Regions from separate parts of the Paraburkholderia sp. D1E genome, predicted to be linked through region 3. Evidence: riboswitches for the same ligand, from Rfam matches in the RefSeq annotation. Region 3 holds a riboswitch; each other region holds the start of a gene.

Region 1 (7,468 bases), 1.6 Mb from region 3:
GACGTGCTGACTCAGGAAGGTATCGACGTGCGCTATGTGGTGGCGAGCCCATCGACCTATGCGTATTTCGACGCGCAACGGCCGAATGCACAAGGTGTGGCGACGCCGTTCGACGCCGCTCAATGCGCCGACTTTAATCAATGGAAATACGGCATGGACAATCGGCCGCCGTACCTCGACGATCGCTCGCCGGCGCAACTCGAAGCGACTTATGCGTCGCGCCGCATTGACTATCTGGTCGGCGGGGCGGATGACGATCCGCAGCAAAGCGCGCTCGATAAAAGCTGTGCGGCCGAAGCGCAAGGTCCGCAGCGTGTTGCGCGTGCAGAAGCGTATTACCGGTACATCCAGTCGCGTCATCCGGAAGGCCTGAAGCAGAGCTTTCATATCGTGCCGGGCGTTGGCCACAACGGCGCGCGCATGCTGACGTCGGTTTGCGCATTGTCGGCGATGTTCGATACCAAAGGATGTGAGCAATGAGCGAGGCGAGCCTGAACCAGCGTGACGGTGCCGCGTCCGCCACGGAGGCATCGAACGGCTTGAGCCCGTCGATGGTGCGGCGCGCGATCTTCGCCTCGGTACTCGGCAACGGACTCGAGTGGTTCGATTTTCTGATCTACGGCTACTTCGCAAAGATCATCGCGCAGGTGTTCTTTCCCGGCGGTGGTGGCTTCGTGTCGATCATGCTGACGCTCGCCACGTTCGCTGTCGGTTTTATCGTGCGTCCGATCGGCGGCATTCTGCTCGGCATCTATGCGGACCGGGCAGGGCGGCGCAAAGCGCTCTCGCTGCTCATCATCTCGATGGCGGCGAGCACGCTGTTGATGGGCCTCACACCGGGTTACGCCAGCATTGGTATCGCGGCGCCTTTGCTGGTGGTGTTCGCGCGGCTGTTGCAAGGGCTCTCGGTGGGCGGGCAGTTCGCGACAGCTTCGGCGATGCTGGTCGAGTACGCACCGCCGCACAAGAAAATGTTTTATGGCAGCTTCAACATGTCGGCGCAGGCGTTCGCGCTGCTGCTTTCGTCTGGTGTCGGTTATCTGCTGACCACGCAACTCACGCACGAGCAACTGGTGGCGTGGGGCTGGCGTCTACCGTTTCTGTTCGGCGCGCTGGCGGGACCGTTCGGCTTCTACATCCGGCATCGCGTGGCCGAGTCGCCAGAGTTCGAGCGTTTGCTCGATCAGAAGGACAAGCCGCCGCGCGTGACGGTGCGTCAGTTCTTCCGCGACAACGGCGACGCGGCGATCTGTGCGATGGGCGTGATCATCATCGGCGCGGCGACCAACTATGTGTGGCACTCGTATCTGTCGGTGTACGTCGAGCGGCAGTTGCATTTGCCGCTGTCCACCGCGCTGCTCGGGGCATTCGTATCGGGCGTGCTGAATCTGTTCCTGTTTCCGCTATCCGGCAAGCTTGCCGATCGTTATGGCGCATACCGCCTGTTCTATCCAATCGTGATCGCGTGGATGGTGTGCGTGTATCCGCTCTATCACTTCGTGGTGACGAATCCGACGCCGGGGCATCTGTTCATTGCGCAGATGGTCGCGACGGTGTTCCTCGCCGCCATGTCCGGTGCACATCCCGGCATGCTCGCGACGCTGTTTCCGGTGCGTAGCCGTTCGGCGGGCGTGGCGCTGTCTTACAACATTGCGGTGACGCTGTTCGGCGGCATGGCGCCGCTCACTATCACCGGTTTGACGCACCTGACCGGCAGCAGTTTGACGCCGGCCTTCTATCTGATTTTTGCCGGTTTCGTGTCGCTCGCGATGGTGTATTTCACGCGCTCGGGGCGCGAGCCGGGCGGCGCAACGGCGCAGTTCGTCACGCGTTAGACGCATCTCGCCAGACTCATTAGATTAACCAGAGCTTATTGCATGACCCAGCCTTTGATTACAGACGACGAACGCGCGCCGAATGAACGTCCGGTCGCCGTCGTCGCCAGCCGGCACTTTAGTGTCGAAACGCATGCGGGAAGCGGCACCGTGCCAGTGTTCGCGAATGGCGACTGGCTTGCGCCGACGCGTGAGGTCAAGCGCGCGGTGATCCTGATTCACGGACGCTTGCGCAATGCGGACTCGTACTTCGATCTGGCGGAGCGCGCGTGCGCGCTGGCGGGTGGCGATGCCGCCGATACGCTGCTGATCGTGCCGCAATTTCTCGCGAGTGCCGACCTCAGCGCGCATGCGCTGCCGCCGTCCACGCTGCATTGGGAATGGACTAGCTGGATGGGCGGCGAAAACGCCGAGGGTCCGGCGCCGATCAGTTCATTCGATGTACTCGACGCCATTCTGCAGACACTGGCGTCGCGCGAGCAGTTTGCGTCGCTGAGCGAGGTGGTGATCGCCGGGCATTCGGGCGGCGGCCAGGTGGTGCAGCGTTATGCCGTGGTGGCGCAGGGTGAGGCGCCCCTCGTCGCGCGCGGAATCGCACTGCGCTATGTGGTCGCGAATCCTTCCTCGTATGTGTACTTCGATGCAATGCGGCCGACTGCGTCCGGCGAGTTCGAGGCTTTCGATGCGACGGTCTGTCCGTCGTTTAATCGCTGGAAGTATGGACTCGAGGATTTGCCGGCCTATGCTTCGCGTAGAGAGGGCGCTGGTTCCGCTGACGCGCTCGAATCGCGCTATGCGCATCGCGAAGTCACCGTGCTGCTCGGCGGCGCGGATTGCGATCCGCAGCATCCTGCACTCGATCGTTCATGCGCTGCGCAGACCCAGGGCGAGCATCGGCTGGCGCGTGGCCTGGCTTATGCGCGCTATATGGCGTCCAGGCATCCGGAAGGATCGGCGAAGCATCGTACGTTTGTGATCGACGGCGTTGGGCACGATGCGAAGGGGATTTTTGGGTCGACGCCTGGGCTGGCCGCGTTATTTGGAGACGCTTCCTGACGGTTCCGGCGCGCCATGGGCACGAACCGTGCTACCACGCTAGAGCCACCTTTCGAAGGACCGCGCCGACATGAACAAGACCATCATGCTTACTGCAGCGATTGCCGCTGTGTCGCTGAGCGCCTTGCTGCCATGCAGCGCGAATGCCGACGATGCGCCTAGCCCGTGCGCGTCGCTCAAACGGATCGTCGCGGCGGCGCCGGACGGTTTGGCCTCGCTCACACCGGACGACGGCAAAGGCGTTGCACAACCCTACGGCGATGACGCGCAATGTTTGGCGAGCCGTGGCAGCTACCAATGCACGTGGACGCCGCACCATGACGCCGGTTCGAGCGCGGATGCGCTGCAGGCCGTCGCGGCGGACATCGCTTCGTGTCTGCCAGACGCCACGCACGACCAGAATTCGCCTGGACGTCAGCACTTTTATCTCGGCACACGCGCCAGGCGGACCGATATCACGTTGACGCGAGCCGGTTCGAACAAGCTGAGGTTGGTCGTCTCAGGCAAGTGAGCGGGCGCATGAGTTTTGAATCGGCTGTCTGCGCGCGGCAAACGTTGCGGTCACCGTTACTGTGACGCCGGCCACCATGTCCAGCCGCGTCGCGAGCGTCGCAACTGGACCGTCGAGAGCGGCGCGATCTCGATGCGCGAAAACACGGCGGGCGATGCCGCGAGCGCACATACGAGGGCGGCCCGGATCACTGGCGCGTGCGTGATGGCGACCACATTTTGCGTATCGCGTGGTCCTTCGCTCGACGCATCGTCTAGCGTATCGAGCCACAGTCCTACACGCTTCACGAGTTGACTGAATGACTCGCCGCCATGCGCGGCAGCGTCGGGATCGTATGTCCATGCGCCGAGGTCCTGTGGCGCCTCGACCGCGAGATCAGCGAGGCGGCGGCCATGCCATAGGCCGTAGTCCAGATCCGCCAGTCCCTTGTGGACCGCGGCACTGAGACCCAAGGCCGACGCCGTATCGCGCGCACAGACGGCAGGGCTGACAAAAACCGCCGCGTCGTCCGGAATCGACAGGCGCGCCCGCGCGGCACCTGCTTCGGCGAGGCCGCGTGCATCGAGCGGATCGTCGGCGGGAAAGCGGGCCGCACGCATCGCCGCGGTCGATGCGTGGCTGATCAGTAACAGCCGTATGTCCATTCAGTTCATTCCCATAAAGGCCAGCCCAAGGCGGGACGCATGCAGCCATGCTTTGCGTTGCCGAGAGGCAAAGTTTAGCGCGTAGAATAGCGGCACTGCGAAGCACGGAAGCCGGTGAGAGCCCGGCGCGGTCGCGCCACTGTAATCGGCATTCACGAGCCGAAAGCCAGACCTGAGCTTCGCACCATCCCTTTTCGATCGACTATCGGGGCGCGTTACCCCCAGGAGATGTCCATTATGTCCAACGCTGTTTTCGATCCCGCGGCTCAGCCTGTCGCCCAACCCACACCGATTCCGCTGCGTGAACTGCTGCCTTGGGTCGTGTTCGGCGGCTTGCTGCTGTTGCTCGCGATTTATTTCGTTGGTGCGGAAGAAGGCGCCACCTCGCTGGTGCCTGGCATGTATGTGCATGAATTCGTGCACGACGGCCGCCATCTGCTCGGCTTTCCCTGCCACTAACGGAGTCGAACATGGTTGGTAAATTGTTGGTACGCGGGATGCTTGCAGGCATCGCCGCGGGATTGCTCACGTTCGGCTTCGCCAGATTGGTGGGCGAGCCTCAAGTCGATCAGGCGATCTCCTTCGAGGAAAAGGCCGATGCCGCCAAAGGCGAAGCGCCGGAACCCGAACTGGTGAGCCGCGATACGCAAGCGGGGCTCGGGCTGCTGACGGGTGTGGTGACGTATGGCGCAGCGTTCGGTGGACTGTTCTCGCTGGTGTTCGCGTTTGCGTACGGCCGCGTCGGCGCACTGAGTGCGCGCGCGTTGTCCGCATGGCTGGCGCTTGGCGCGTTTATCGCGTTGGTGATCGTCCCGAACATCAAATATCCGGCGAATCCACCCTCGGTGGGCGACCCCGAGACGATCGGGACGCGCACCGGTTTGTTCTTCCTGATGATCGCGATCTCGCTAGTCGCACTGGTGTTCTCGCTGAAGGTGCGGCGCCGTGCGGCGCTGAAGCTGGGCGCGTGGAATGGCTCGATCGTGGCTGGCGTGGTGTTTGTCGTGATCATTGCTGCCGTGCAACTGTCGATGCCGACGATCAACGAAGTGCCGGCAGCTTTCCCGGCGGTGCTGTTGTGGAAATTCCGCGTCGCGGCAATCGGAATGCAGGTGATTATGTGGACGACCATTGGGCTGCTGTTCGGCGCCCTGGTTGAGCGGAGCAAACTGTTGGCTCCCGCGACCGGTAGCGCGACGAAGTCCGCTTACCTTTGATGGCATAACACGGGCGCAACCGTCGTGACGGTTGCGCCGACGTGCAGCGCGCAAGAATATAAATACATCAAGCACTTGGCGCGTTTGGCAGGATGTTATCCACAGGCTTATGGACAAAGTCTGTGGATAAAGTTATCCCGCGTCGCACAAGGTCTACAAACATCTGTTCCGTTTGAATTCAACAACTTAGTTGTTGGCGCACGGCCTCCGGTTGTCCGTATCATCGGGACACGGCAGGTGTTTTGTGGGGAATATCGTGGGGAAAATCGTTCGCAATCAATCAGCAAAGGGTCGCTCCTTAAACTCGGCGCCGCCGATCATGACCGCGTCGTGAACGACGGCACCGGCCTGTCTGGCCGGGTGCATGCCGGAGCGAAGGGAATCAGCGTCCGCTATCGCTACCGCTTCGAGGGTGAGTCCCGGGAAATGCCACTTGGAGCGTGGCCGCGCGTGGCGCTCGCCGCAATCCGGCTGAAGCTTGATGAAACGAAACTGCGTGTACAACGCGGTGGCGACCCGGCCAGCGCAGGCTGGTCGCGGACAAGCTGAAAGTCGAGAAGGCGCAGGTTGTACGGCAACAGCAGGAACTGGTCGAACGGGAGCGTGAGCATGCGGAATCACAACTGACCGTGAAGGCCATGTTCGAAGCGTGGCATCCCGAGGCAATGGTGGACAATACACCGGACGGGGCCAGAGGTGTTCGTCGGATATTCGAGCTGCACCTGTTGCCGGGTTCTGGCGATACGCGGGTTGCTGATATCACGCCAGGCGACATTCGCAGGCAGTCCGCACGCTCATCGACGCAGGGAAAATCTCGACCGGCATATCGCTGCACATGTACGCCAATGCGATGTTCGTGTGGGCGGCCAGGCGCAAGCCCTGGAGGCTGCTTTTTGAGGTGAACCCGGTTGAGGACGTGGACATCGAGCGCATGCTGCCTGCGGATTATCAGGACTGGTGCGAGCGTGTTCTCGAAGATGGCGAGATCATTGAGTCGCGCAACCGCTTTCAGGTCATCCGTAACGCGTGGGATTTTCATACCGGGCCTCGTCGTGGGAATATCGCCAGGCCAATCCCGCGCGAACATGAACTGGCCGTCTGGATCACGCTGGCAACACTTGTGCGTATCAATGAAATCTGCGCCGCACAGTGGCGGGCACACATCAACTTCGAAAAGCCACGTGGTTTATCCCGGCGTCGCAGTCGAAGAACCGCAGGGCGTTCACGCCCGAGTTCACGACGCTCAAGAAACTGGAGTGCGACGTGTGCGATGCGCTGGCACGTGCATGGTCGGGTGAAGTCCTGGTGCGGGACTCCGCGTTCGCGGATTACGTCAGGGCGCAGGCCGAGGAACGCTGCGGCACCGACTGGCCGATGTCGCATGTCAATTGGGAGCGCGCGGCGGAAGAAGCGCGTCTGGACTGGTTCCACGTCGAATTCGACGGCGTGAAGTATTGGGTTTTGCCGAGGGGAATGTGTGATGCACAGAATCCCGGTCATTTCGTAGCGCAGTGCACAGTCACGGCCAGCGCAAGGACGACACCGAACGGTGTCTGAGGGAGAAAGTCATGTACACGATGACGCTACGCGAGCAGGCGGACGTGCTCGCACGCATTACGGCCACTGCGCCGCACGACACGACGCACAGTGCTGCCATCGAGGCCGCGCGGGCGAACCGCGCGACTGCACTTCAGGTGATGGAGATTCACCGCTGTCTGCAGCGCTGGGCCGACATCGGCAAGGGGAATGCGCGCGATGAGGCGCGGCGTGCGCTCGCCCAGGTGGATGATGATGGTCAGGGAGTACGGTGGTACGGGACGGGAGACGGGAAGCCGTAACCCTATCATCAACGCATCAATATTTATCGGGGTGACTTCGGTCACCCTTTTGCTTTTCGGATCAATCCTATGGCTGGTCCGCGTGCGTCGCTCATACAGTAGTCCGGCGTCTCTCGATGCCGTCTATCCCAAAGCCCTCGTCAACGATCCCCCGTTGATGCTTGGCTGTTCGCCCGCTCCAGCTACGTGATATCCCGGTAGTGCTCTATAGGAAAAGTACGATTTTGTGGGATGTGTTGCATTGGTTCGCATTTTGACAAACGTTGACGGATTGTCGGCGTGATGTCCGATATTTTACGGGGCGTTACCAATCCGTAAAATGACGTAGAAGAATGAACCGGAAGACATACAGGCTGGTATACAGCCG
Region 2 (7,468 bases), 360 kb from region 3:
GGCAGCAGGCCGAGCATCGGCGTTGTGGCGCCGCTCGTGTCGGTCAGCTGTTCAAGCAGATAGAGCATGCCGCCGCATTCGGCGACGACCGGTTTGCCGGCGGCCGCGTGCGCGCGAATCGTCGCGGCGCTTTGCGTGTTGCCTGCGAGCACTGCCGCATGGAGTTCGGGATAGCCGCCTGGGAGGTACAGGGCGTCGGCGTGCTCCGGCAGTGCTTCATCGGCGAGGGGTGAGAAATAGTCGATGTGCGCGCCGAGTGTCTCCAGCAGCGTGACGTTGGCCGGATAGATGAACGAGAACGCGGCATCGCGCGCTATCGCGATCCGCTTGCCTTCCAGAAGACGTGGCAGGGCTTCCTGCGCGGGCGCCCCGAATTCGACCGGTGGCGGGAGTTCAGCCAATGCGGTTTGCGCGAGTGCATCGGCGGCGCGATCCAGGCGCGTTTCCAGGTCGTCGATCTCTGCGGCTTGATGCAGCCCGAGGTGGCGATCGGGCAACTGGATTTCGTCGTTGCCGGTGATGTGCCCACACCAGCGCAGGTTCGGCGGTAACGCCTCTTGGAGCATTTGCGCGTGCCTTGGCGAGCCGACGCGATTGGCGAGCACGCCGTAAAACGGCACTTGAGGTCTGAATTGCGCAAGGCCGAAGGCGACCGCGCCGAAGGTCTGCGCCATCGCTTTTGCTGAAATCACTGCGAGCACCGGCACGCCAAACGTGGTTGCCAGATCGGCGCTGCTCGGCGTGCCGTCGAACAGACCCATCACGCCTTCGATCAGGATCAGATCCACTTCAGCCGCCGCTTGCGCGAGCAGGTTTCGGCAGGCCGATTCGCCCACCATCCACAGATCGAGCGACAGTACCGGCGCGCCGCTGGCACGCGCCAGAATCATCGGATCGAGAAAGTCAGGGCCCGTCTTGAAGACGCGTACGCGTCGTCCGAGTCGCCGATGGTAGCGCGCCAGACCCGCGGTAATCGTGGTCTTGCCTTGGCCCGACGCGGGCGCGCTAATGAACAGGGCGGGGCATGCACCGAAGGAGGTGTCCTTGAGGGACGTTTCGAACGAAGCCCCCCGCCCCGAAGGAAGTCCCCTTGGGGGATTGGAGGACGCGGACATTGCTCAGAACTCCACGCCGCGCTGCGCTTTCACGCCTTGCTCGCGATACGGGTGCTTGACGATGCGCATTTCGGTGACGAGGTCGGCGGCTTCGATCAACGCGTCCGGCGCGTGGCGGCCGGTCACCACCACGTGCAGCATGTGAGCACGGGCGTTCAGGACCGACAGCACTTCGTCGAGCGGCAGGTATTCGTACTTCAGCACGGTGTTCAGTTCGTCGAGGATCACCATGTGATAGTCGCCGCTCTCGATCATGCGGCGCGCTTCGTCCCAGCCTTTGCGCGCGGTGGCGATGTCGGCGTCGCGATTCTGCGTGTTCCAGGTGTAGCCGTCGCCCATCGTGACGAAGTCGCAATTGGCGATCGCACCGAGGAAGTCGCGCTCCGAGGTATGCAACGCGCCTTTGATGAATTGCACGACGCCGAGGCGCATGCCATGCCCAAGCACGCGCACGGCCATACCAAACGCTGCCGTGGTTTTGCCTTTGCCGGTGCCGGTGTTGACGATCAGCAGACCTTTTTCGACGGTGGCGCTGGCCTGCTTTTTCTCGTGACCTTCGCGCCGGCGCTCGGTCATGCGTTGATGCGATTCGGGATCAGTCTTCATGAAAGGTCCTGTTTTTGGGTGTCGTTGTTTGTCGGTTCGCCGGCGGGGTGGACGGTGGTTGAGGCTATCGCTACCGTGACGCCGTTGCGAATGGTTTTGCGCACGAGTAGCCGTGCGTTCGCGGCACTGAGTGCAATCGACGCAGGTGAGGCGATTGGGGCAGCCGATTCAGCCGATGCAACTGACGCAAATGTCGACGCGTGGGCGGCGCCTGGTGCGCTGGCCGCCTCAGATTCGGCCGCTGCGGCGAGCAACGCGCACGGTTCGCAGACGCCGTCTATGCCCAGATGCTCGCGTGCTGCCGCCGACGGATCGTCCACCGCTATCGCCGCAATCTGCGCGCGGCTGAACAGCATCAGCGGCAGGGCATGACGCGCGCAGAATTCGAGCAAGCCGGCTTCGTGGGCTTTGGTGTCGATCGAGGCAACCGTGCTGATTTCATCGAATGTGTGCGAGCCGAGTGTGGCGCGCACGGCCGCTTCAATCTCCTCAGCCGGGCTGTGCAGGCGGCAACCGATGCCGACAGTGAGCGTTTTCATTGCGCGTCCAACCCGCCCACCGTACTGGCATTCACAGCATCCCGCGCCAAAGCCAGCGAAGCCACTCCGCCGATCACCACGATCGCCGGCGATCCGAGTCCGGCACGCGAGACTGTATCCGCGAACTCGCCGAGCCGCGCGAGCACGTGCCGTTGCTCAGGACGCGTCGCCGATTCGATCGCCGCGGACGGCGTATCGGCGCTCATGCCGGCCGCGAGCAACGCGGCGGCAATATCGTTCAGGCGACGCATGCCCATGTAAATCACCAACGTCATCCGCGTGGCGACGAGCGCGGCCCAGTCCGGCTCGCCACTGCCGGCGCCGTGTCCGGTGACGAACACCACGCCTTGCGCGTAATCGCGATGCGTCACAGGAATACCGATTGCCGCGGGCGCTGCAATCCCGGCGGTGATGCCGTTGATCACGTCCACGCTGATGCCCGCGGCATGCAGCGCCTGCTGTTCTTCGCCGCCGCGGCCGAACACGAACGGATCGCCCCCTTTCAAACGCGCGACGCTGCGCCCGGCCTGCACATGTTCGAGCATCTGCGCGACGATGCCGGCCTGCGGTGTCGACGGATGCCCGCCACGTTTGCCGACGTACACGATCTGCGCGTCGGCGCGCGCGAATTGCAGCACGTCGGGGTTCACCAGATCGTCGACCAGCACCACATCGGCTTGCGCCAGGGCGCGCGTTGCCTTGAGCGTCATCAGTTCGACGTCACCGGGGCCTGCGCCGATCAGCCAGGCGCGGCTCATCGCGGCGCGCATGGCGTGCGCCATGTCATGACAAGCGGGAACGGGTGAGACGCGAAGAGGCCCGGGGCGGCAGAAATTGAGGTCATGCGGTGCGACAGGGTACGCGCGACGAAAAACGCTGCTCGCCGCGTTTCCCACGGGAAAACGCCAACGGCCGCGCCACGTCGTGCTTCAGCGCCTTCACATCCGTCCCTCGCGGATTCCGGCGGACGGCAGCGTGACGTTCACTGCCTCCGCGTCTGGCCGGTATCCGGGCTGGCGGCCTCATGCGTTTTGCCTTCCCGTCCAGATTCGTCAGACAGTGGCATCAAAAACGCATGCGCGATGCGAAAGCACCGCAGGTCGCTTACCGTTGCGGGGACAGCACAGGTTGAGCGCAGCGAGCGCGGCCTGTTTCCCGTTTAACTGCACATGCGAACGCATGTGCGGGCACCAAACGCGCGCATACGATAGCACACGGCAGGCCGCGCCGGCACTGCGGAAAGGCCCTGCGGACGCCTGCGTTTCCTTGACGGCACGGGGCGCTCGGCCTAAACTCGCACGCACTTTGGTGCTCGCATGCGCGCTCGTGCGCATGCAGTTAAACGGGAAACAGGGTGCCCACCTGCAATGGATCGGGTCAACCTGTGCTGCCCCCGCAACGGTAAGCGAAAAGCGGTTCCAGGTTGTTTGCCTGGCGCCGCGGAGCCGGCTTCGATGTCCACGCGCAAGGCCGCGTCGGCATATAACCACTGGGCGAGAAACCACTCGCCCGGGAAGGGGAAGCGGCGCTTTCGCCAGCCCGGATACCGGCCAGACTACGAAGAATGACCACCGCGGGGATGCGGCGGCGCGTTCATGACCTCATTCCCGTTTTCTGTTTTCTGTTGCCCCGGCAACGCCGTTGTTCGTCCTCGTGTCTGGTTATTGTCGTGGCTTAGGGCATGCGCCCCGTTTGCACGGCCTATACAGCCAGACGCGCAGGCGCATCGGCGTGCACATGCAACTCCTACGGATGGACCTCACGATGCAAACTCAAATGCGCAAGATCCCCGTCACCATCGTCACGGGCTTTCTCGGCAGCGGCAAGACCACGCTGTTGCGGCACATTCTTCAGCATGCGGGCGGCAAGCGCATCGCGGTGATCGTCAACGAATTCGGCGAACTCGGGATCGACGGGGAAATCCTCAAGGGTTGTGGCATCGGTTGCGATGAAAACGGCGTCGAGACCGAAGGGCAACTGTATGAGCTTGCGAACGGTTGCCTGTGTTGCACCGTGCAGGAAGAGTTTTTCCCGGTGATGGAAAAACTGGTGGAGCGACGCGAGCAGATCGATCACGTGCTGATCGAGACATCCGGTCTCGCGTTGCCGAAGCCGCTGGTGCAGGCGTTCAACTGGCCGCAGATCAAGAACAGCTTTACCGTCGACGCGGTCGTCACCGTAGTCGACGGCCCGGCCACGGCGAGCGGCCAGTTCGCCGACAATCCGGCCGCCGTGGATGCGCAACGCCAGGCCGATCCGAATCTCGACCATGAATCGCCGCTGCATGAGCTGTTCGAAGACCAGTTGTCGGCAGCCGATCTGGTGATTCTGAACAAAACGGATTTGCTCGACGACGCACAGCAAGCTTCTGTCGAAAGTTCGATTCGTGAAGAAATTCCGCCGCAAGTGAAGATCGTGCGCGCGCAGATGGGCCAGCTCGATCTGCATACGTTGCTCGGCCTCGAAACGGCCTCGGAAGAAACGATTCACCTGCGCCACGACCATCACGGTTCGGCCGAAGATGCCGATCACCATCACGACGAATTCGATTCGGTGGTGGTGCATGCGAATGTTTCGTCGCGCGAGACTGTGATCGCCGCGTTGCAAGGGCTCGTCGAAACGAACACGATTTACCGCGTTAAAGGTTTCGCGGCATTGCCGGGCGCCGCGATGCGTCTGGTGATCCAGGGCGTGGGCCGTCGTTTCGATAGTTATTTCGACCGGCGCTGGCAAGCGGGTGAAACGGGCGAGGGCGTGCAAAGCCGCTTCGTGCTGATCGGCGAAGACCTCGACCAGGCCACGCTGCAACAGACATTCGACGCCGCTTTGGGCGCCGTGGCGAACGCCCAACCGCAACAGGCGTAACCGGTCATGCATCTGCTGCGCACTACGCCGGGCGGTTTTGTCGACGATACGCAAGGCGTGATCCGCATCGATCAGCAGCCCGCCGATATCGTGGTGCTCAGCTCCGCCGATACCACGCTGTCGCTGCTGGCGAGCGTGGTGCCTCGTCTGGGCGAGGGTTTTCCGAGCGTACGGCTCGCGAACGTCACGTATTTGCGGCAACCGGCCTCAGTCGATTTCTATGTCGAAGACGTGTTGCAGCATGCGCGTGTCGTAGTGGTCGATCACCTCGGCGGCGAGGCGTACTGGCCGTATGGAATCGAACAGGTGGTCGCGCTCGCCGAGCGCAAGCAGCAGACGCTCGCGATGTTCTCCGGCGATCTTCAGGAAGATCCGAACCTGCTCGCGCGCAGCACTGCCGGCGCCGATCTGTGTCATCAGTTATGGCGCTATCTGCGTGAAGGCGGGCCGCAGAATGCCGAGGCGTTCCTGCGCGCTATCGCGTACCGCTCGCTTGGCTGGGGGCACGAGCCTGCGCCGCCGCGCGCCTTGCCTGCCGCGACGCTCTATTATCCCGAACGCGATACCCCGACGATGGCCGACTGGCAGGCGCGCTGGGTTAAGGGCGCGCCGGTCGCTGCGATTCTGTTCTACAAGGCGCATCTGCAAGCGGCCAACACAGCCGTGTTCGATGCGCTGGTTGATGCGCTCGAAGCACAAGGTCTGAATCCGCTGCCGGTCGCGATTACTTCGCTGAAAGATGCGATGAGCCGCGAAGTCGTGCAGCGGTTGTGTGCGCAACACGATGTCGCCTTGGTGCTGAATACGACTGCATTCGCCGCGTCTGCTATCGACGACCCCGAACCGCTTGCGCTCGCCGGCGACGCTCCGGTGATGCAGGTGATTCTGAGTGGCGGTAACCGCGAGGATTGGGTCAAGGACAATCAAGGCCTCAACTCGCGCGATATCGCCATGCATATCGCGTTGCCGGAAGTGGACGGCCGTATCATCACGCGGGCGATCAGTTTCAAGGGGCTCGCCTATCGTTGTCCGCACACCGAAGTCGATGTGGTCCGCTATCAACCGGACCTCGAACGCGTCGGCTTTCTGGCCGAACTGAGCCGCCGCTGGTGCCGTCTGCGCACACTCGATAACGCGGACAAGAAACTCGCGCTGATTCTCGCCAATTACCCAATGAGCGAAGGGCGTATCGGCAACGGCGTGGGGCTGGATACGCCGGCCTCGGTGGTCGGCATTCTGTCCATGTTGCGCGACGAGGGATACCGCCTCGCAGCATTGCCTGCCGACGGCGACGCCTTGCTGAAGGCGTTGACCGAAGGCGTGACCAACGATCCGGTCGTGCGTGATTTGCGGCCCGCGTTGCAAAGCCTCGCGCTCGACGACTATCTGGTGCATTTCAATGCGTTACCCGCCGAAGCGCGCAATGCGGTGAACACGCGCTGGGGCTCGCCCGAACAGGATCCGACGTTGCGGCGCGGCCGCTTCATGATTGCAGGCTGGCGCTGCGGGCAGGTGTTCGTCGGGATTCAGCCGTCGCGTTCGCGTGAGCAGGGCGATTACGCGAGCTATCACGACGCTGAACTCGTGCCGCCGCATGCGTATCTGGCGTTCTATTTCTGGTTGCGTCATCAGTTCGGCGTCGACGCCGTCGTGCATGTCGGCAAGCACGGTAATCTCGAATGGTTGCCCGGCAAGAGCGTCGCGTTGAGCGATGCGTGCTGGCCCGATCTGATTCTCGGCCCGATGCCGCACCTGTATCCGTTCATCGTCAACGATCCGGGCGAGGGCAGCCAGGCGAAGCGTCGTGCGCAGGCCGTCATTATCGATCACCTGATGCCGCCGCTTACGCGCGCTGAAACTTACGGGCCGTTGCAAGACCTCGAACGCCAGGTCGACGAATACTATGAGGCGCTGATGGTCGATCCGCGCCGTTCGAAGCTGTTGAGGCGCACCATTCTCGCGACCATCGTCGAGCATAAGCTGCATGACGAATTGAGTCTCGCGGAGCCGAACGGACAGGACGCCGAGGACGCGTTGCTAACGCGCGTCGATGCATGGCTGTGCGAGTTGAAAGAGGCGCAGATTCGCGATGGTTTGCATACGTTCGGGCAATCGCCTGACGGGGTGCAGCGGCGCGATACATTGTTGGCTTTAGGGCGCTTTCCGGTCGGTGATGGTCAAGGCAGCAAGGCTGGTTTGATCGACGCATTGGCGCGCGATCTGCAGATGGATCATCTGTTCGATCCGCTGTCGGTGGATTGGTCGGCGGCGTGGGACGGTCCACGTTCTGACGTGTTGCAACAGGTCAGCGATGCGCCGTGGCGGCACTGCGGCGATACACGC
Region 3 (7,468 bases):
GTGCGAGTTCCGCGCCGCCTTCGACGCCGATCGTCACGTCGAAACCGCCGGTGTATCCCTGTTCGGCCGCTAGATCGCTCAGATGCTCGGTCATCATCTTGCGCGGCACGGGATTGATCGCCGGTTCGCCGACCGGCAGCGTGAGGCCGGCGCGCGTCACCGTGCCAACGCCAGGCCCTGCCCGGAATATGACGCCTGGTTCGGCCCGCAGCCGCACACGGGCGAATACGATCGCGCCGTGCGTGACGTCCGGGTCGTCGCCGGCGTCCTTGATGGTGCCCGCTTCCGCGCCATCATCGGTCTGGCGGCAGAACACCAGTGGCATCGGCACATGCTGGCCCTTCGGCAACACAATCTCCGCGACCTCGCTGACGATACCCGCTAGCAACAGACGCGCAGCCGCCAGCGACGTCGCGGTGGCGCAACTGCCGGTCGTGTAGCCGCTACGCAGCGGCGCGGATTGTTCGGGCGTTTCTTCGCGCATTACGGTTGGGGTGGGGAGTTGGCCGGCTTGGTGACATCCAGCAACGTGATCGGCAACGCCTGGCGCCACGTATCGAAGCCGCCGAGCGGCTGTGCGTCGGCAAGCGCGATGCGGGTCAGCGTGCCGCCATGGTGCTCACGCCACGCCGCCAGCGCCGCCTCGCCTTGCAAAGTGACCGCATTGGCGACCAGTCGCCCGCCATCGCGCAGACGCGCCCAACAGGCGTCGAGCACGCCCGGCACCGTCACGCCGCCGCCGATGAACACGGCATCCGGCACAGCCAGTCCTTCCAGCGCATCGGGCGCGCGACCGGCCACCAGTTGCAAACCCGGCACGCCCAATGCATCGCGATTGTGTTCGATGAACCGCTGCCGTTCCGCATGCCCTTCGATTGCGATCGCGCGGCAAGTCGGGTGCGCGCGCATCCATTCGATGCCGATCGAGCCGCTGCCCGCGCCCACATCCCATAGCAATTCACCGGGTGTCGGCGCGAGGCGCGCCAGCGTGATCGCGCGGACGTCGCGTTTGGTCAACTGACCGTCGTGGCGAAAGGCGTCGTCGGGCAAGCCTGAGGTCAGCGGCAAACGCGGGGCGCCTTCCGTTGCACGGCATTCGAGCGCAATCAGGTTCAGCGCCGCCACTTCCTGTGCCGACCATTGGTCCGCGCGTCCGTCGATGCGCCGTTCCAGATCACCGCCCAAATGCTCCAGCACGGTCATCCGGGTCGCGCCGAAACCACGCGCATTCAGCAATTCGGCCAGTGCTGCGGGTGTACGCCCATCGGCGCTCAGCACGAAAACGCGCGCGCCGTCGTGCAAATGAGCATTCAGTGTCGGCAATGGCCGTCCCACCAGCGAAACCGTCGCGACATCCTGCAATGGCCAGCCCAGCCGCGCGGCCGCCAGCGACAACGATGAAGGCGCGGGCAGCACCCGCAACTCACCTGGCGTCAACTGCCGCGCCAGCGTCGCGCCGACGCCGAACAGCATCGGATCGCCGCTCGCCAGCACACACACGGACCTTGTACGCTCCGCCAGCAACGGCGCGAGATCGAACGGCCGCGGCCATGTCTCGCGCCGCGCGGCGAGGCGCGCGGGCAGCATCGCCAGATGCCGTTCGCCGCCGTAGACCACCGACGCCTCCAGCAAAGCACGCCGCGCAGGCCTCCCCAAGCCGGCGAAGCCGTCATCGCCTATGCCCACTACGGTCAGCCATGCCGGCATGAATCCATCCTCAATCTGTATCTTCAAATATTGCGCTGTGCCACGCCGATCAAAGCGTCCAGCCTCGTTGTGCTGTTCGAAAAAAGGCATAATACAGCCGCCGGTGCCCTTCGGGGCCGAAGAGGGAACACAGTGCCACTGTGGCTGCCCCCGCAACTGTATGCAGCGAGTCCGCCTGCGCTCCGCGCCACTGGTTCGACCGGGAAGGCAGCGGCGGACCACGACCTGCCAGCCAGGAGACCTGCCGGCGAGACTGTTCGTGCCAGCCTACATCGGGCGGGGTGTACCGATGCCGCAGCAATGCCGCCTTGCGGCTTGCTCGGGCCGTCGCGCGACGCTAAACCCGGTGTCCGTCTTGAATCAAGCTTCGCCCTCCACTGCTTCGTCCGACGCGGCCCAGACGCTGCGGCCCTCGGCATGTCCCGGGCTGCTGCGCATCGTCGCCGCACGCGATGGGGGGATTTGCCGGATCAAATTGCCCGACGGCGAGCTGAGCGCGGCGCAAGCCGTGGTGATTGCCGACGTGAGTGAGCAGCATGCGGCCGGCGTGGTCGAGTTGACCAATCGCGCGAATCTGCAGGTGCGTGGCGTGCTAAGCGGGCATGAAGCGGCGTTGATCGCGGCGCTAGTCGATGCGGGGTTAGGTCCGATTGGGGCGGCCGGCGCGGTGGATGCTTCCCGCTTGCTGCTCGCGACCTCAGCGGATGCTTCAGACACATCTCGATTCGGCGCTGCGGACGATGTGCGCAATGTGATGGTGAGCCCGACTGCCGGGCGCGATCCATTTGCGCTGTTCGACACGCGGCCGCTTAGCCTCGAACTGCTCACCTTGCTGCAAACCGAAGCGCGTTTTGCGGCGCTATCGCCCAAATTCGCGCTACTGCTCGATGGCGGTGAGCGCCTTGCGCGGCTCGATCATCCGCATGATGTCTGGCTGGCGGCAACGCAGGCGGAAGACGGCGTGCGGTTTGCTGTTGGTTTGGGGGGGTGTCCGCCGGTAGTGGCGAACGCGAACATTGCCGTTGAAGCCGATGCGGCCACGGATACATTCCAGCATGCCGGATACGCTAACTCGCGTGACGCCACGGAACGCCCCCGCACGGATAGCACAGGCGCCCTCGCCGCCGTGCTCCCTGCGCAAGTCACTGGTCTTGTTCGTGCACTGCTGCACACGTTCCTCGATCTGGCCGCCGCCGATGCCACGCGCATGCGTCATCTGCTTGCCACGCATTCCGCCGATGCGCTATTGCAGCACGCTCAAGCGTATGTCGATTTCCCGCTATCACGCGACACATCGCTCGCAAACTGGCAACGCGGCACGCCTGCCGATGCCACGCTACGACTCGGCGCGCACGCGCAGCGCGTGGTGGGGATGCAGCACGTAGGCGGCCAACCGCCGCTTGGACGACTCGACGCCATCACCTTGCGCGGCCTCGCCACGCTCTCGCAACAGCAAGGCAACGGCACGCTGCGCATGACGCCCTGGCAAAGCGTGTTGCTGCCCGATGTCGCTGCAAATGCAGCACCCACCGTGCTCGCTGAAATGGACACGCTAGGCCTCGCCTGCGATCCCACGCAGCCTCTTACACGCTTGATCGCCTGCGCCGGTTCCACAGGCTGCGCAAAAAGCCTCGCCGACACCAAAGCCGACGCACTGCTTTTAGCGAATCGCTTGCCCGAGGGCATCGACGTCCATCTGAGCGGCTGCCCGCGCTCATGCGCCGCCGCGCATTGCGCGCCGTACACGCTGCTGGCCGTGGCGCCCGGCATCTACGACCTTTATCGACGCGACGGCCAGCCGGATTTCGGCTCGTGTGTCGCGCACCAACTCACGATCGAACAGGCCGCCGACATGCTCGACCCATTGGCACACCTGGCCCGGAGCCCTTTTGATGCTTGATTACATTCGCGACGGTCAGGAGATCTATCGCCAATCCTTCGCGACGATACGTGCGGAGGCCGATCTCTCGCGCATCCCCGCCGACCTCGAAAAGCTCGCGGTGCGCGTGATCCACGCGTGCGGGATGGTCGACGTCATTAAAGATCTCCAGTTTTCTGCAGGCGCAGGCGTCGCGGGCCGCACGGCGCTGGCACAAGGCGCGCCGATTCTGTGCGACGCCGGCATGGTGGCGCAAGGCATCACGCGCGCGCGACTGCCCGCGAACAACGAAGTAATCTGCACGCTCACGCACGAAGACGTGCCCGGATTGGCGCGCGAACTCCGCAATACACGCTCGGCCGCCGCGCTCGAATTGTGGCGGCCGCATCTGGCCGGCAGTGTCGTCGTGATCGGCAACGCGCCGACCGCGCTCTTTCATCTGCTCGACATGCTCGATGCCGGTGCGCCGAAGCCCGCGTTGATCCTCGGTTTTCCGGTGGGTTTTGTCGGCGCGGCCGAATCGAAAGCGATGCTTGCCGAAGACAGCCGCGGCGTGCCCTATGTCGTGGTTCACGGCAGACGTGGCGGCAGCGCGATGGCCGCCGCCGCGGTGAATGCGCTGGCGACGGAGGTCGAATAAATGACCGTGCAAGGACGTTTATTCGGACTCGGCGTCGGCCCCGGCGACCCGGAACTCATCACGCTGAAAGCGCTGCGTTTGCTGAAGGCGGCACCCGTGGTCGCGTATTTCGTCGCGAAGGGTAAGAAAGGCAACGCCTTCAGCATCATCGAGGCGCATTTGCATGACGCCCAGCAGCATCTGCCGCTCGTCTATCCCGTCACCACTGAAGCGCTCGAGCCTCCGCTTTCGTATGAAGCGATCATCGCCGACTTCTACGACACCGCAGCGCAGATCGTCGCCGGCCACCTCGATGCAGGTCGCGACGTCGCGGTAATTTGCGAAGGCGATCCGTTTTTCTATGGCTCGTACATGTATTTGCACGACCGCCTCGCGGCGCGCTTCGAAGCCGAAGTCGTTCCCGGCGTGTGCTCGATGCTCGGCGGCGCAGCGGTGCTCGGTTCGCCGCTGGTGTATCGCAATCAGAGTTTGTCGGTGCTGTCCGGCGTGTTGCCCGAAGACGAATTGCGCCGGCGCCTCGCCGATGCGGACGCTGCCGTCATCATGAAACTCGGCCGCAATTTCGATAAGGTGCGGCGCGTGCTCGGCGAGCTGGGGCTCGCGCATCGTGCGCTTTACGTCGAACGCGCGACGATGGGCAATCAGCGCATCGTGCCGCTCGCCGAAGTCGATCCGATGGCGTCGCCGTATTTTTCGCTGCTCGTCGTGCCGGGGGAAAAATGGCAAGCATGACGCCACCCGCGATTGTGATTCTCGGTTCGGGCGCGCTGGCGACTGCGCGGCGTATCCAGGCGTTGTATGCGGGTTGTCAGGTGCACGCCTTCCAGGGACGAGTCGAGGCTGATGTTTCTTATACGGAGCTCGGCGCTCATTTGCGTGATCTATATGCGCGAGGCACGCCGATTGTCGCGTTGTGCGCCGCCGGGATCGTAATTCGTTGCGTTGCGCCGTTGTTATCGAACAAGGGCGCGGAGCCGCCCGTGCTGGCGGTTGCGGAGGATGGCAGCGCGGTCGTGCCGTTGCTGGGCGGACTTGCAGGCGTCAACGTGATGGCGCGTGAGATTGCGGCCGCGTTGGCGGTGTCGCCTGCGATTACGACGAGTGGCGAACTTCGCTTCGGCACGTGTGTGCTCAATCCGCCCGAGGGCTATGCGCTCGCCGATATCGCGCAAGGGAAACGCTTTGTTTCGGATCTGCTGGCGGGCGAAAGCACGCGGATCGAAGGCGAAGCGCCATGGCTGGAGGATGCGCAACTGCCGCGCTCTGAATCGGCACGTTTGGCAATTCGCGTGACGCCGCGTGCGTGGGATGGGCGTGATGATGAACTGGTCATTCATCCGCGGAGCGTGGTGGCGGCGGTGACTGTTCAGGGTGCTGGTGCGTATTCCAATACGGAGGCGGGCCTTGGCGTAAATCTCAGTTCAGACGCGCAGACGGGTTCCGGCGCGCGAATCACTGCGCTCGTGCGCGAGGCCTTGGACGCGCATGGGCTTGCGACGCTTTCGCTCGCGGCATTGCTCGCGCCTTCTGAACACATGGCAGACCCGGCGCTCGCCGATGCCGCGGCGAGCCTGAACGTGCCATTGCGTTTTGCTCAGCCGCTCCCGGAAGATGGCGAGGCGCCCAGCAATTTGCTGCATGCCGCGCTGCGCTTCCCTTATGAAACGCTGCACGACGACGCGGACGCAGGGGTTGCGCTCGCGTTGGCACCGTTGGCAATCGACCCGGACACGATCGGCCGCGCACGCGGCCGCTTGACGGTGATCGGCCTCGGTCCCGGCAGCGCCGACCTGATGGTGCCTGCCGCTCGAACAGCGCTGAACGAAGCCACCGATATCCTCGGCTACGAAACCTACGTGAAAATGGCCGGGCCGTTGCGTGCCAATCAACGCGTACATGGCACGGACAATCGCGAAGAGATGCAGCGTGCGCGTCATGCGTTCGACCTCGCCAGCGCAGGACGGTCAGTAGTGATGGTGTCGTCGGGCGACCCTGGCGTGTTTGCGATGGCGGCCGCAGTGCTTGAGGCGCTGGAAGAAGGAGGTTCGACGAACGCTGACTGGCGCACGGTCAAACTCGCTATCGTGCCGGGGGTGTCGGCGGCCATGGCGACCGCGGCGCAAGCCGGTGCGCCGTTGGGTCACGACTTCTGCATGCTGTCGTTATCCGACAATCTGAAACCGTGGAGCATCATCGAAAAGCGCCTCCGGCATGCGGCCGAAGCGGATCTGGTGATGGCGTTCTACAACCCGATCTCTCGCGCACGGCCGTGGCAGTTGGATAAAGCTTTGGACATCGTGCGGGAATATCGCGCTGCGGAGACAAAGGTGGTGCTCGGACGCGACATCGGCAGGCCGGGCAGCACACTGCGCACGATCACGCTCGGCGAGCTGCGTTCAAACGATGTGGATATGCGGACAATGGTGATCGTGGGCTCGTCGACGACGCGGGCGTTTGCCAATGGCATCGATGGAGGCGAGTGGGTTTATACGCCGCGGTGGTATGAGTGAGCATTGTGCTCGCTCCGCTCATTTTTACTTGCGCCCCATCCCCCTCACCACCGCCTTCATCTGCACGCCATCCGCTCGCGCGAGGTCCTCAAGAATCGTAAAGTGATTGCACCCGGCGAGCGGCACAAACTCCGCCTGCTCACCCGCCTCCCGGCACGCCGCCGCGTATTCCTCCGAATGACGAACCAGTTCTGGCAACTCGGCCGTGCCGACGGTGACCGTCATCGGTACACCTTTACCGATATGCCGCATCGGGCTATAAGCATCGATCTCGGCCTGCGTTAGCTGCAGCTTCTCGTTGAGCCATGACATCGCAATCGGCTCCAGATCCACCAATGCACTGATCGGCATGGCGTGCACGACCGACTCATGCGCGCGATAAACGGCACTCAACTGCCCACCCGCGGAATGCCCCGCAAGGCAGACGGGACCGCGTGTTCCGAGTCCATCACGATCGGCCGCCAGCGCCGCCAGCAGCGCATCGATTTCACCGACGATCTGCGTCATCGACGCTTGCGGTGCCAACGTGTACTCAGCGAGCACAACGTTGAAGCCGCACCCTAACGGCCCACTGGCGACGAACGCGAAATCCTCCTTGCTGCGCGCCTGCCAGTAGCCGCCGTGTATGAACACGAAAATTGGCGCGTCAGGCTTCCCGCACGGAAACCAGTCGAAACGTTGCCGGGGGCTCGGCCCGTATGCCACATCGCGCCGGCACGGCGCCGCGGCATA

Evidence for each region. A riboswitch is a leader RNA that binds a small molecule or an ion and turns the genes downstream of it on or off. The one in region 3 is predicted to bind cobalamin.
Region 1: it holds a riboswitch for cobalamin, as region 3 does, so the genes downstream of both, ACUN0E_RS07515 (CbtB domain-containing protein) here and ACUN0E_RS14580 (precorrin-3B synthase) in region 3, are expected to answer to the same signal.
Region 2: it holds a riboswitch for cobalamin, as region 3 does, so the genes downstream of both, cobW (cobalamin biosynthesis protein CobW) here and ACUN0E_RS14580 (precorrin-3B synthase) in region 3, are expected to answer to the same signal.

Annotation. Positions count from the first base shown of each region.
Region 1 covers NZ_JBQYMB010000001.1:1,617,295-1,624,762, forward strand. Annotated here, with positions in the region: gene ACUN0E_RS07490 (alpha/beta hydrolase) at 1-480, shown strand, start outside; gene ACUN0E_RS07495 (MFS transporter) at 477-1,835, shown strand; gene ACUN0E_RS07500 (alpha/beta hydrolase) at 1,878-2,891, shown strand; gene ACUN0E_RS07505 (hypothetical protein) at 2,962-3,402, shown strand; gene ACUN0E_RS07510 (histidine phosphatase family protein) at 3,459-4,046, opposite strand; adenosylcobalamin (AdoCbl) riboswitch at 4,143-4,230, shown strand; gene ACUN0E_RS07515 (CbtB domain-containing protein) at 4,284-4,505, shown strand; gene ACUN0E_RS07520 (CbtA family protein) at 4,517-5,263, shown strand; gene ACUN0E_RS07525 (Arm DNA-binding domain-containing protein) at 5,288-5,812, shown strand; gene ACUN0E_RS07530 (hypothetical protein) at 6,413-6,820, shown strand; gene ACUN0E_RS07535 (hypothetical protein) at 6,832-7,101, shown strand; gene ACUN0E_RS07540 (hemagglutinin repeat-containing protein) at 7,434-7,468, shown strand, end outside.
Region 2 covers NZ_JBQYMB010000001.1:2,878,619-2,886,086, forward strand. Annotated here, with positions in the region: gene ACUN0E_RS13010 (cobyrinate a,c-diamide synthase) at 1-1,115, opposite strand, end outside; gene cobO (cob(I)yrinic acid a,c-diamide adenosyltransferase) at 1,119-1,721, opposite strand; gene ACUN0E_RS13020 (cobalamin biosynthesis protein) at 1,718-2,260, opposite strand; gene cobA (uroporphyrinogen-III C-methyltransferase) at 2,257-3,018, opposite strand; cobalamin riboswitch at 3,243-3,470, opposite strand; cobalamin riboswitch at 3,550-3,829, shown strand; gene cobW (cobalamin biosynthesis protein CobW) at 4,025-5,125, shown strand; gene cobN (cobaltochelatase subunit CobN) at 5,132-7,468, shown strand, end outside.
Region 3 covers NZ_JBQYMB010000001.1:3,235,151-3,242,618, forward strand. Annotated here, with positions in the region: gene ACUN0E_RS14570 (cobalt-precorrin-5B (C(1))-methyltransferase) at 1-484, opposite strand, end outside; gene cbiE (precorrin-6y C5,15-methyltransferase (decarboxylating) subunit CbiE) at 484-1,707, opposite strand; cobalamin riboswitch at 1,792-1,970, shown strand; gene ACUN0E_RS14580 (precorrin-3B synthase) at 2,054-3,607, shown strand; gene ACUN0E_RS14585 (precorrin-8X methylmutase) at 3,600-4,226, shown strand; gene ACUN0E_RS14590 (precorrin-2 C(20)-methyltransferase) at 4,227-4,958, shown strand; gene cobJ (precorrin-3B C(17)-methyltransferase) at 4,955-6,736, shown strand; gene ACUN0E_RS14600 (alpha/beta hydrolase) at 6,761-7,468, opposite strand, start outside.